Linked DNA regions of Thermococcus kodakarensis KOD1. The protein of the gene in region 1 binds, or shares a complex with, the protein of each later gene. Links are inferred from orthologs where the notes say so. Each region holds a gene or a part of one and is shown in the gene's direction. Other genes may lie near its edges.

Region 1 (4,559 bases):
GCTCCTGTCTGGAAGGGGAACGCGAATTACCTCATCACCTTCAACATGCCTGTCGTTCTTCTTTTTACCAGCCATGAGCATCACCTCCCGTGAGTCGTGATTAGGGCTTATAAGCTTAGCCCTGCAAAAATTCTCCAAAGACCCTACGGATAGAACTTTAAAAAATTTTTGCAAAGAGAGTTCACAATCCTGTCCACTTAGTACACATCAAAGTTTAAAAGAGAACCGGACATTGTGAGTACGGGAGGAAAAATGAAAGCGGTTGAAGCCGAGAATTTAACGATCTTATACAGCGGGCAGCCAGCCCTGAGCGATGTAACGTTCACCCTGGAGGAAGGAAAAACACTGCTCCTCCTCGGGCCAAACGGTGCGGGGAAGACGACCCTACTGAAGACTATAGCATGCTTTCACAGAGAGTACACTGGGGAGCTCAGAGTATTTGAGAGACCACCCTGCGAGGCGAGAGAGCTTATAGGCTATGTTCCCCAAAGCCAGAGTCTAAACGAGAGAGTTCCCCTAACGGCGCTTGAAGTCGTTGCCATGGGCGGTGTTTACAGGAAGGGCTTCGTCCACTTCAGGATACCCGGAGAGGTAATAGAAAAAGCCGAAAAAGTCCTGGAGTTCGTCGGTCTCGGGGGAATTGGGGACAGGCTCTTCCGCGAGCTCTCCGGCGGGCAGAAGCAGAGGGTTCTCCTCGCGAGAGCACTGATGAGCGATCCAAGGCTGCTCCTACTTGACGAGCCGCTTTCGGCACTCGACCCAAGCGCGAGGGCAGAGGTTGCCAACGTTCTGGATAAGATAAAGCGGGAAAAGGGAGTGACGATGATAATCACGACACACGACATCAACCCGCTCCTCGAGATAGGGGATCTCGTGATGCTCATAAACAGGAGGCTGATAGCCTTCGGCAGGCCTGAGGAAGTGCTCACTGACGAAGTTATAAAGTCTGTCTACGGCCCGATGGCAAAGGTGATCCCGGTCGGCGGAAAAGTCTACTGCATAACCGGGGACTTCCACATCCACCGCGGGGGTGAGAAAATATGATTCCAGAGTTTCTAATCAGGGCTCTCCTCGCGAGCATAATGGTCAGCGTCCTTCTCGGACTTCTAAGCCCGATAATCAACACGAAGGGGCTTGCTTTCCTTACCCACGCCCTCTTCCACGCTCTCCTGTTCGGTGCAGTCCTGGGAATGATACTGGCACTTCTTCTTAATAACTACGGCCTCGTCATTCTCACGGCCTTAGTAGTGACAACGCTCCTGGTCATCCTCATAGCCCAGCTGGAGAAGATAGGGTTCACTTCTGACTCCGCTGTCGGTATAGTTTCCAGCTTCGTCGCTGGGCTCACCGTTCTCGGCTTCGGTGTCCTCTACAAGGTCATGGCTACGAGACCCTACTTCCCGCTGACCCAGAACATAGTCTCGTATCTAACCGGCGATATATTCCTCGTCACACTGGACGACCTGACGGTTCTTATCGTCGGTGGGGCGGTTGTGTTCTTCGTTCTGCTGCTCCTCTACCGCGACTTCCTGTACATCAGCTTTGATATGGAAGGCGTTGAGAGCTACGGAGGCAACGCGAGGGCGTATCTCACGATCCTTTACGTGCTCGTTGGAGTAATCGGTGCTCTTATAGTCCAGACCGTCGGTCTGATAACTCTCCAAGTAGTTGCGATCCTTCCTGGTGCGATAGCGCTGATGGTAAGTTCTGACTTCAGGAAGGTTCTCGGAATAAGTCTACTCCTAACTCTGACCGTCCAGCTTACCTCAGTGGTTCTTGCCTACTTCACCGCCATACCCCCAAGTGGTATAGCCACGATAATGCTGGGCATTGTCTATGGTGCACTCTTATTTAGGAGGTGAACCAATGAAGATAGCGGGCATTGACGAGGCCGGGAGGGGGCCAGTTATCGGACCAATGGTGATAGCGGCGGTTGTGGTGGATGAGAATAGCCTCCCAAAGCTCGAAGAACTGAAGGTCAGGGACTCTAAAAAACTGACACCAAAGAGACGGGAGAAGCTTTTCAATGAAATACTCGGAGTTTTAGATGATTATGTAATTCTTGAATTGCCTCCCGATGTCATTGGTTCCAGGGAGGGCACGCTCAACGAGTTCGAGGTTGAGAACTTCGCGAAGGCCCTGAACTCGCTCAAGGTAAAGCCCGATGTAATCTACGCTGACGCGGCTGACGTTGACGAGGAACGCTTTGCGAGAGAGCTTGGGGAGAGGCTGAACTTCGAGGCTGAAGTCGTTGCGAAGCACAAGGCCGACGACATCTTTCCCGTCGTCTCAGCTGCTTCAATCCTCGCCAAGGTTACAAGGGACAGGGCGGTTGAAAAGCTCAAAGAAGAGTACGGGGAGATAGGCTCTGGCTACCCAAGCGACCCAAGAACGAGGGCTTTTCTTGAGAACTATTATCGGGAGCACGGTGAGTTTCCGCCGATAGTTAGGAAGGGCTGGAAGACGCTGAAGAAGATAGCAGAAAAAGTTGAGAGCGAGAAAAAGGCCGAAGAAAGGCAGGCTACTCTTGACCGCTACTTTCGGAAGGTCTGAGCTTTTTCCATGCAAAACTGGCAGCCGCGAGGACTTTTATCTTGTAGAGTGCTAGGGACTCCCTGAAGGCCTCCCATCTTATTACCTCATTCAGGAAGACTCCCATTGAGACAGCCGCCGGGGGAACGAGTACCGTGGCGTAGAAGCTGAACTGAGTTTTTCCCCCGAGAAAGTATTGGAGGGCGAAGAGTCCAACCGTGCTCCAGAAAATAAAGAAGGGCTCGCTAACTCCTGGCTTTTTCCTGTAGACCCACGGCAGGGCCAGTATCATAACGACCATTCCCATAAGGAGCACGGGGTCAGTTGACGCGAAGACGTTTGGGTTAAAGTGGAACGGGAACGGACGGTAGTTTATGAACCACTCCCAGAAGGGAGATGTGTTTGGGTTCGCACCTTTGTAGCTGAGGTGCCACTTAAAGCTCCCAAGGAACTCGTTGAGCCACCTCTCGAACCCCATCGCCTTTATTGCAGGAAGTTCGGGTACTAAAAACGCAATTCCCGGGATTACAACAACCGCTGAAAAGAACCTGACAAAGGAGTTCTCGCTCTTAAGAGACTTCCACAAAAGTACCGGCCATCCAAAGGCTCCGCTGAGCTTTGTAGCTCCAGCTAGACCCAGCAACACCGCGGAGGAGAGTTTCCTTTCATAAACGATGGCAAGGACGAAGAGGGCAACGAAGAACGCCACGTGGATGTCGAGCATCGCAGTTACAGCCGTTGCCTGGAGCGTTGGATCCGCCGCGACGAAGAGAAGTGCTATAAGGGACGCAAGATAGCTTTTGCTTATTCTGTACGTTGCAAGAACAACGGCCAGCTCAATGAGGGCAAACGCTATTATTCCCGGGATTCTCCAGGCAATTGGTCTGTCCCCGAGGAGAAGCATGGAGAGCATTATGATGTCCTTCCCCATGAACGGGTGCTCCGTGTTGAGGTAGTTCTGTATGTTCTCCTTGTCAGGATACCTGAACCCGGGGATTACATCGTAGCTTCCATCTGGCAGGTCTGATTTTAATCTCTGGAGAAAATCTTCGTAGTTCTCGGCAGGTATCTCATAATAGACTCCAGGAAACTCCCTGTACTCCATCCTGTATCTGGCATCGTTGATCCCTGCAACCCAATCCGTCATGGCGAGATTTTTTATCTTTGCACTCGTGTTTGAAAATACAACGTTCACGCCATACGAGCCGTTGTGGATGTAGAAGACGTCAACGCCGAGCCTGTGGAGGATGTTTCTGCTCGCTGGAACGTACCAGACCTCGTCTCCTATGTAATCGTTCAGGTCCGGACGCGATGCAAAACTGTACGAATACCAGATTGTTCCGATCATGGTAAGGGCAACAACCGCAACAAACACCGCCCTGATTATTTTTTCCCGCTCCATTCTAACCCCCAATGGTCATGGCGGGCAACGTTTTTAAGCCTCTCTCTTAACCTCCCAATATGCTCGAGGGAATCACAGAGGAGAAGATCAGAGAGGCAGAAGAGCTTATAAAGAGGGGCTATAGCGAGAAAAAGCTCCGCGCCAGGCTTGGTAAGGACTGGGAGCTGATAGCGGAGATAGCCAGGGCCAGAATCAGGGCTAAGGACAAGTTCTCAAGGAGCGACCTCTGGATGGACATGGAAGGACTGCGCTACGCCACCCACGAGGTCGTCGCCAAATACCGCGCCGAGAGGCTGAAGGAATTTGGTGTGGAGAGCATAGCCGACGTTTCTTGTGGTATTGGAATCCAGCTCATCTTCTACGCCATGAAAGTTGAGAGGGCCTATGGAATAGACATTGACCCTCTTAAGATAGAGTTCGCCAGAAGGAACGCCGAGAAGTACGGTGTCTCGAACATCGAGTTCATAAACGCCGATTCTCTCTCACCAGAAACCGTTGAGAGAGTGGATGCGGAGGTAGTATTCTCCGATCCTGCTAGACCTCCTGAGGCCCCCGAGAGAGACCTTGAGGGACTTCTCCCAAGCCCCCTAAAGATCTACGAGGCCTACAAAAAGAAGACCCGGGC
Region 2 (4,419 bases), 250 kb from region 1 along the record:
TGCGGAGTTCGAGGTAAAGGGATGAGTCCGATGAAGTGGCCCCTAGTGTTCATCGTTGTTTTTCTTCTCCTTTCCGGCGTTTTTTACGTGGAACTTTGCAAAAACCGCGAGATAACCGAGAACAATGCAGCCTGTACGGCCGGGACTGCCGTTATGGACCTCGAAAAGGAGGCATACAAAGTTTGAGACAACCTTACCCTGACCATAACCAACACGGGGAGCGAGACGATAATAGTGGGCGCACCTTACAGATTATACCTGCTGGAAAACGGAAGCTGGAAAGAGATAGAAACTGGTTTCACGTTCACAAGTATCGGGTGGCAGATACCGCCGGGCGGCAACTGGACGCAAACCGTGCCCTTGGTCATACGCGTCCCTGACGGAGCCTTCGGAAAGCTCAAACCACTTCCGCCATGTAGATACAAAATAGAGAAAACAGTTCTCATTGATCGAGACAAATGTGAAAGCAGGAGTAACGAAATAACTCTATCGGCCGAGTTTGAGATTGTCAGGTGATCCCAATGAGGGGGAAGACAGGGGCGGCCTGCACCCTCATAATACTCCTTGTCTGGGGCCTTACCGGACCTCACTTCTACGTGGGGCTTGACAAGAGTGGCTATCATCCCGGAGAAGAGCCAGTTTTAAGGACATGCAACATTGGGTTGACGCCAATCTCATTCGGAGAGGGCTACCATCTCTACCGCTTAGAAAACGGAACGTTGGCCCCGGTTAGAACTGGCCTTATCTTTCCTGCGGTACTCCACTGGCTCATGCCCTTTCAGTCCTGGGAGCAGAAAGTCAGTTTGAAGTATCTGCTGGAAAATGAATCCGTCGGAGGGGCCCCTTCACTCCGGGACCTGCCACCGGGAAGATACAGGATTGTTAAGGAGATCTGCGGCTGGCCAAGGGGCTGTGTAAACGCCAGCTTGGAGTTTGATCTGCTGTCATAATCGGAGCAAAACTTTTTATCCTCTTTCAACATACCGAACCCTCGGCTAAAGGGGTGGTGAGAGATGAAGTTCTGTCCGAAATGCGGGAACCTGATGCTCCCAGACAGGAAGAGGAAGGTCTGGGTCTGCCGCTCATGTGGCTATGAAGAGCCCTTCGACGAGGAGAAAGACAGAGAGAAAACGAAGATCACCAAGAAAGTCGAGCACAAGCCGGACGAGGAGATCATAGTGGTGGAGCAGGACCTCAAGACCCTGCCCACGACAAAGGTCACATGCCCCAAGTGCGGCAACGACACAGCTTACTGGTGGGAAATGCAGACGAGGGCTGGAGACGAGCCGAGCACGATCTTCTACAAGTGTACCAAGTGCGGCTATACCTGGAGGGCCTACGAGTGAACGAGGTCGAGCTTGAAACCCTGAGAAAGCTCGCCCAGAAGGCCCTCAAGGAGCTTGAGGAGGCCTACCTCCGCTTACCCGACACGGACAATGGAAAGACTTATTTATTCCGTGGAAAAGAAAGGGTTAGGCTCATGCTTCAGATATTAGAGTCAGCTAAAAAGGAGGGATAAAAATGCCGTTCGAAGTTGTTTTTGACGGGGCCAAGGAGTTTGCAGACCTGATAGCGACCGCAAGCAACCTCATCGACGAGGCCGCCTTTAAGTTCACTGAGGAAGGCATAAGCATGCGCGCAATGGACCCGAGCAGGGTCGTTCTCATTGACCTCAACCTGCCCGAAAGCATCTTCTCCAAGTACGAGGTCGAAGAGCCCGAGACAATCGGCATCAACATGGACCAGTTCAAGAAAATCCTCAAGCGCGGCAAGGCGAAAGACACCCTCATACTCAGGAAGGGCGACGAGAACTTCCTTGAGATAACTTTTGAGGGAACCGCCAAGAGGACATTCAGGCTCCCTCTGATAGATGTGGAAGAGCTTGAGCTGGAGCTTCCCGAGCTCCCGTTCACGGCTAAGGTAGTCCTCCTCGGTGAGGTTCTCAAGGAGGGCATAAAGGACGCTTCCCTCGTCAGCGACGCCATCAAGTTCATAGCAAAGGAGAACGAGTTCACAATGAAGGCCGAGGGCGAGACCAACGAGGTCGAGATAAGGCTTACCCTTGAGGACGAGGGCCTTCTCGACCTTGAAGTCGAGGAAGAGACCAAGAGTGCCTACGGCATAAGATACCTCAGCGACATGGTCAAGGGCATCGGGAAGGCCGACGAAGTTATCCTCCGCTTCGGCAACGAGATGCCGCTCCAGATGGAGTACATGATCAGAGACGAGGGCAGACTGACCTTCCTGCTCGCTCCGCGCGTTGAGGAGTGACCTCCCTCAACTCTTTTTTGAGGTGGGAACGTGGATATAGTGAAGCTCAGGGAACTCCTGGAGGCAGAGCTCTCAAGTACGGATTTAAACGAACTTGACGAAGACTTCTACGTTGAGTTCGACAGCCTGATAAAGGCCCTAAAGCTAAGCGCAGAGAGCTCCAGGGAACGCGGAGAAGACGTCGAGGAAAGGCTTTACCTCGCCCAGCTCAAGATAGCGGAGTCCCTCATGAAGGAGATCATCAAGCTCAGACTCCATAAGATAGTTGATCTCGCAGTCGAGGGTAAAATCGCGGAGATGACAGCCGAGGAAAAGAGGCTCTTCAACGTCATAAGAGCATTTATCGAGAGGGAAGAGCTCCCGGAAATTTCAGAGGAAGTCCAACCGCAGGAAGAGAGCGAAGCCGAGGCAGAGTACAGGTCCAAGGAGGTTCCAAAGGAAGCTTACATTATCCAGATAGACCTCCCAGCCGTTCTTGGCCCGGACATGAAAGAGTATGGGCCGTTTATGGCCGGAGATATGGCCATTATCCCCACCGTTATTGGGCGAGCCCTCGTTGAGAGAGAGGCCGCACGAAGAGTAAGGATATTCCTCTAAAGTAAGTCCTTTTAAGTTGCTCCAGTTTTTATTCTCTAAAGCAATCCTCCAAATGAATGGATGTTGAGGTCTATCAATGGCCACATTTTTTGAAATTATGCCCACAATCTAGGTAGAACTGACCAATTATGACAATCTAAGAATCCAGATTTAGACGTTTATAAAACAGATGTTCACGTTGATTTGTCTTTCCGTCAAATTTGTTCCCGAAACCAAACCGAAAGCTTTATATATTCGAACCAACCAGGTTTATAGTGAAGACGACACACAAAAAGAAAGAGGTGATGTAAGATGGTCGTCATAGGAGAAAAGTTCCCAGAGGTTGAGGTCAAGACCACCCACGGCGTGATAAAGCTCCCGGACTACTTCGCCGAGCAGGGCAAGTGGTTCGTGCTGTTCAGCCACCCGGCTGACTTCACCCCGGTCTGTACGACCGAGTTCTACGCCATGCAGAAGAGGGTTGACCAGTTCAGGGAGCTCGGCGTCGAGCCCATCGGACTCAGCGTTGACCAGGTCTTCAGCCACATCAAGTGGATGGAGTGGATCAAGGAGAACCTCGGCGAGGAGATAACCTTCCCGGTCATAGCCGACGACCGCGGTGAGCTCGCCGACAAGCTCGGCATGATACCCAGCGGCGCCACCATAACCGCTAGGGCTGTCTTCATCGTCGACGACAAGGGCATCATAAGGGCCATCGTCTACTACCCGGCCGAGGTCGGCAGGGACTGGGACGAGATCCTCAGGCTCGTCAAGGCCCTCAAGGTCAGCGACGAGAAGGGAGTCGCCCTTCCGCACAAGTGGCCGAACAACGAGCTCATCGGCGATAAGGCCATCGTCCCGCCTGCCAGCACCGTCGACGAGGTCAAGCAGCGCGAAGAGGCCAAGGCCAAGGGCGAGATCGAGTGCTACGACTGGTGGTTCTGCTACAAGAAGCTCGAGTGAGCTTCTTTCCCTTATTCTTCTCTGAACTTCTCGAATATCAGCTCATCCACGAACCCGTAGCCAGGTATGTGGGAGTGCTTCTTCATCCTGCCCACAAGCTCGAAGCCGTTCTTTTCCAGGACGCGGATTGATGCTGTATTTGGCTCATAGACCCGGGCGTAGACCTTTCTGAGATTCAGCCATTCAAAGGCGTATTTTAGGGCCAGTCCAACCGCCTCGGTGGCGTAGCCCCTGTTCCAGTACTCCTTCGCTATGAAGTATCCCAGCTCGGCGTGACCGTCTTTGTGGTTTATCCTGTGCAGGCCTACAAAGCCAACCGGGCTTTTGGACGAGTTTTCTAAAACAGTAAAGACCCTGTTTTCGCGCTTTCCTCTCCGCATAGCCTCGTACCACTCAAGCTCGTCCTCAAAAAAGAACAGCCCATCCGGATCGCTTAAAAACCTCCTCACATCGCGGTCGTTGTACCAGAGCCAGGCCCTCCTCACATCGTCTTTGGTTGGGACAGCCAGCGAGACCAGTTTTCCCTTTACCACCACGGGACGCATCGACCACACCTTAAATTTATTAAGGTGTTATGGGTATTTAAAAACGATGGAAAGGGAGAGGCTC

What was found. The genes of interacting proteins can lie anywhere in the genome.
Region 2: the proteins of rnhB (region 1) and TK_RS02635 are in contact, whole or in part, in a crystal structure (PDB 3P83), measured with the Archaeoglobus fulgidus proteins. The link is inferred for Thermococcus kodakarensis KOD1 from one-to-one orthologs. Residues at the interface, in WP_010878125.1 of Archaeoglobus fulgidus: Ala74, Ile178, Ala179, Ile183, Arg190, Ser195, Asn196, Leu197, Arg198, Gln199, Lys200, Thr201, Leu202, Asp203, Phe205; in WP_010877842.1 of Archaeoglobus fulgidus: Val39, Ala42, Asn43, Val44, Ala45, Met46, Leu125, Asp168, Ser194, Asn218, Tyr219, Pro220, Ile237, Leu238, Ala239, Pro240, Arg241, Ile242, Glu243, Ser244.

Annotation. Positions count from the first base shown.
Region 1 is NC_006624.1:701,323-705,881, forward strand. What follows is about bases 780-3,709. They hold rnhB (ribonuclease HII), read left to right. Parts: upstream 780-1,866; coding sequence 1,867-2,553; downstream 2,554-3,709. Other genes in these bases: TK_RS03975 (metal ABC transporter ATP-binding protein), read left to right, coding at 780-1,044; TK_RS03980 (metal ABC transporter permease), read left to right, coding at 1,041-1,862; TK_RS03990 (dolichyl-phosphate-mannose--protein mannosyltransferase), read right to left, coding at 2,522-3,709. Outside these bases: eif1A (translation initiation factor eIF-1A), read right to left, coding at 1-75; more of TK_RS03975, read left to right, coding at 253-779; more of TK_RS03990, read right to left, coding at 3,710-3,934; TK_RS03995 (methyltransferase domain-containing protein), read left to right, coding at 3,994-4,559. UniProt on the Methanocaldococcus jannaschii protein: Endonuclease that specifically degrades the RNA of RNA-DNA hybrids.
Region 2 is NC_006624.1:455,324-459,742, forward strand. What follows is about bases 607-3,396. They hold TK_RS02635 (DNA polymerase sliding clamp), read left to right. Parts: upstream 607-1,521; coding sequence 1,522-2,271; downstream 2,272-3,396. Other genes in these bases: TK_RS02625 (immunoglobulin-like domain-containing protein), read left to right, coding at 607-950; TK_RS02630 (transcription factor S), read left to right, coding at 1,014-1,346; TK_RS12105 (hypothetical protein), read left to right, coding at 1,343-1,519; TK_RS02640 (hypothetical protein), read left to right, coding at 2,302-2,868; TK_RS02645 (peroxiredoxin), read left to right, coding at 3,160-3,396. Outside these bases: TK_RS02620 (immunoglobulin-like domain-containing protein), read left to right, coding at 1-25; TK_RS12005 (hypothetical protein), read left to right, coding at 22-186; TK_RS11880 (immunoglobulin-like domain-containing protein), read left to right, coding at 235-516; more of TK_RS02625, read left to right, coding at 522-606; more of TK_RS02645, read left to right, coding at 3,397-3,810; TK_RS02650 (GNAT family N-acetyltransferase), read right to left, coding at 3,822-4,355; TK_RS02655 (transcriptional regulator), read left to right, coding at 4,402-4,419.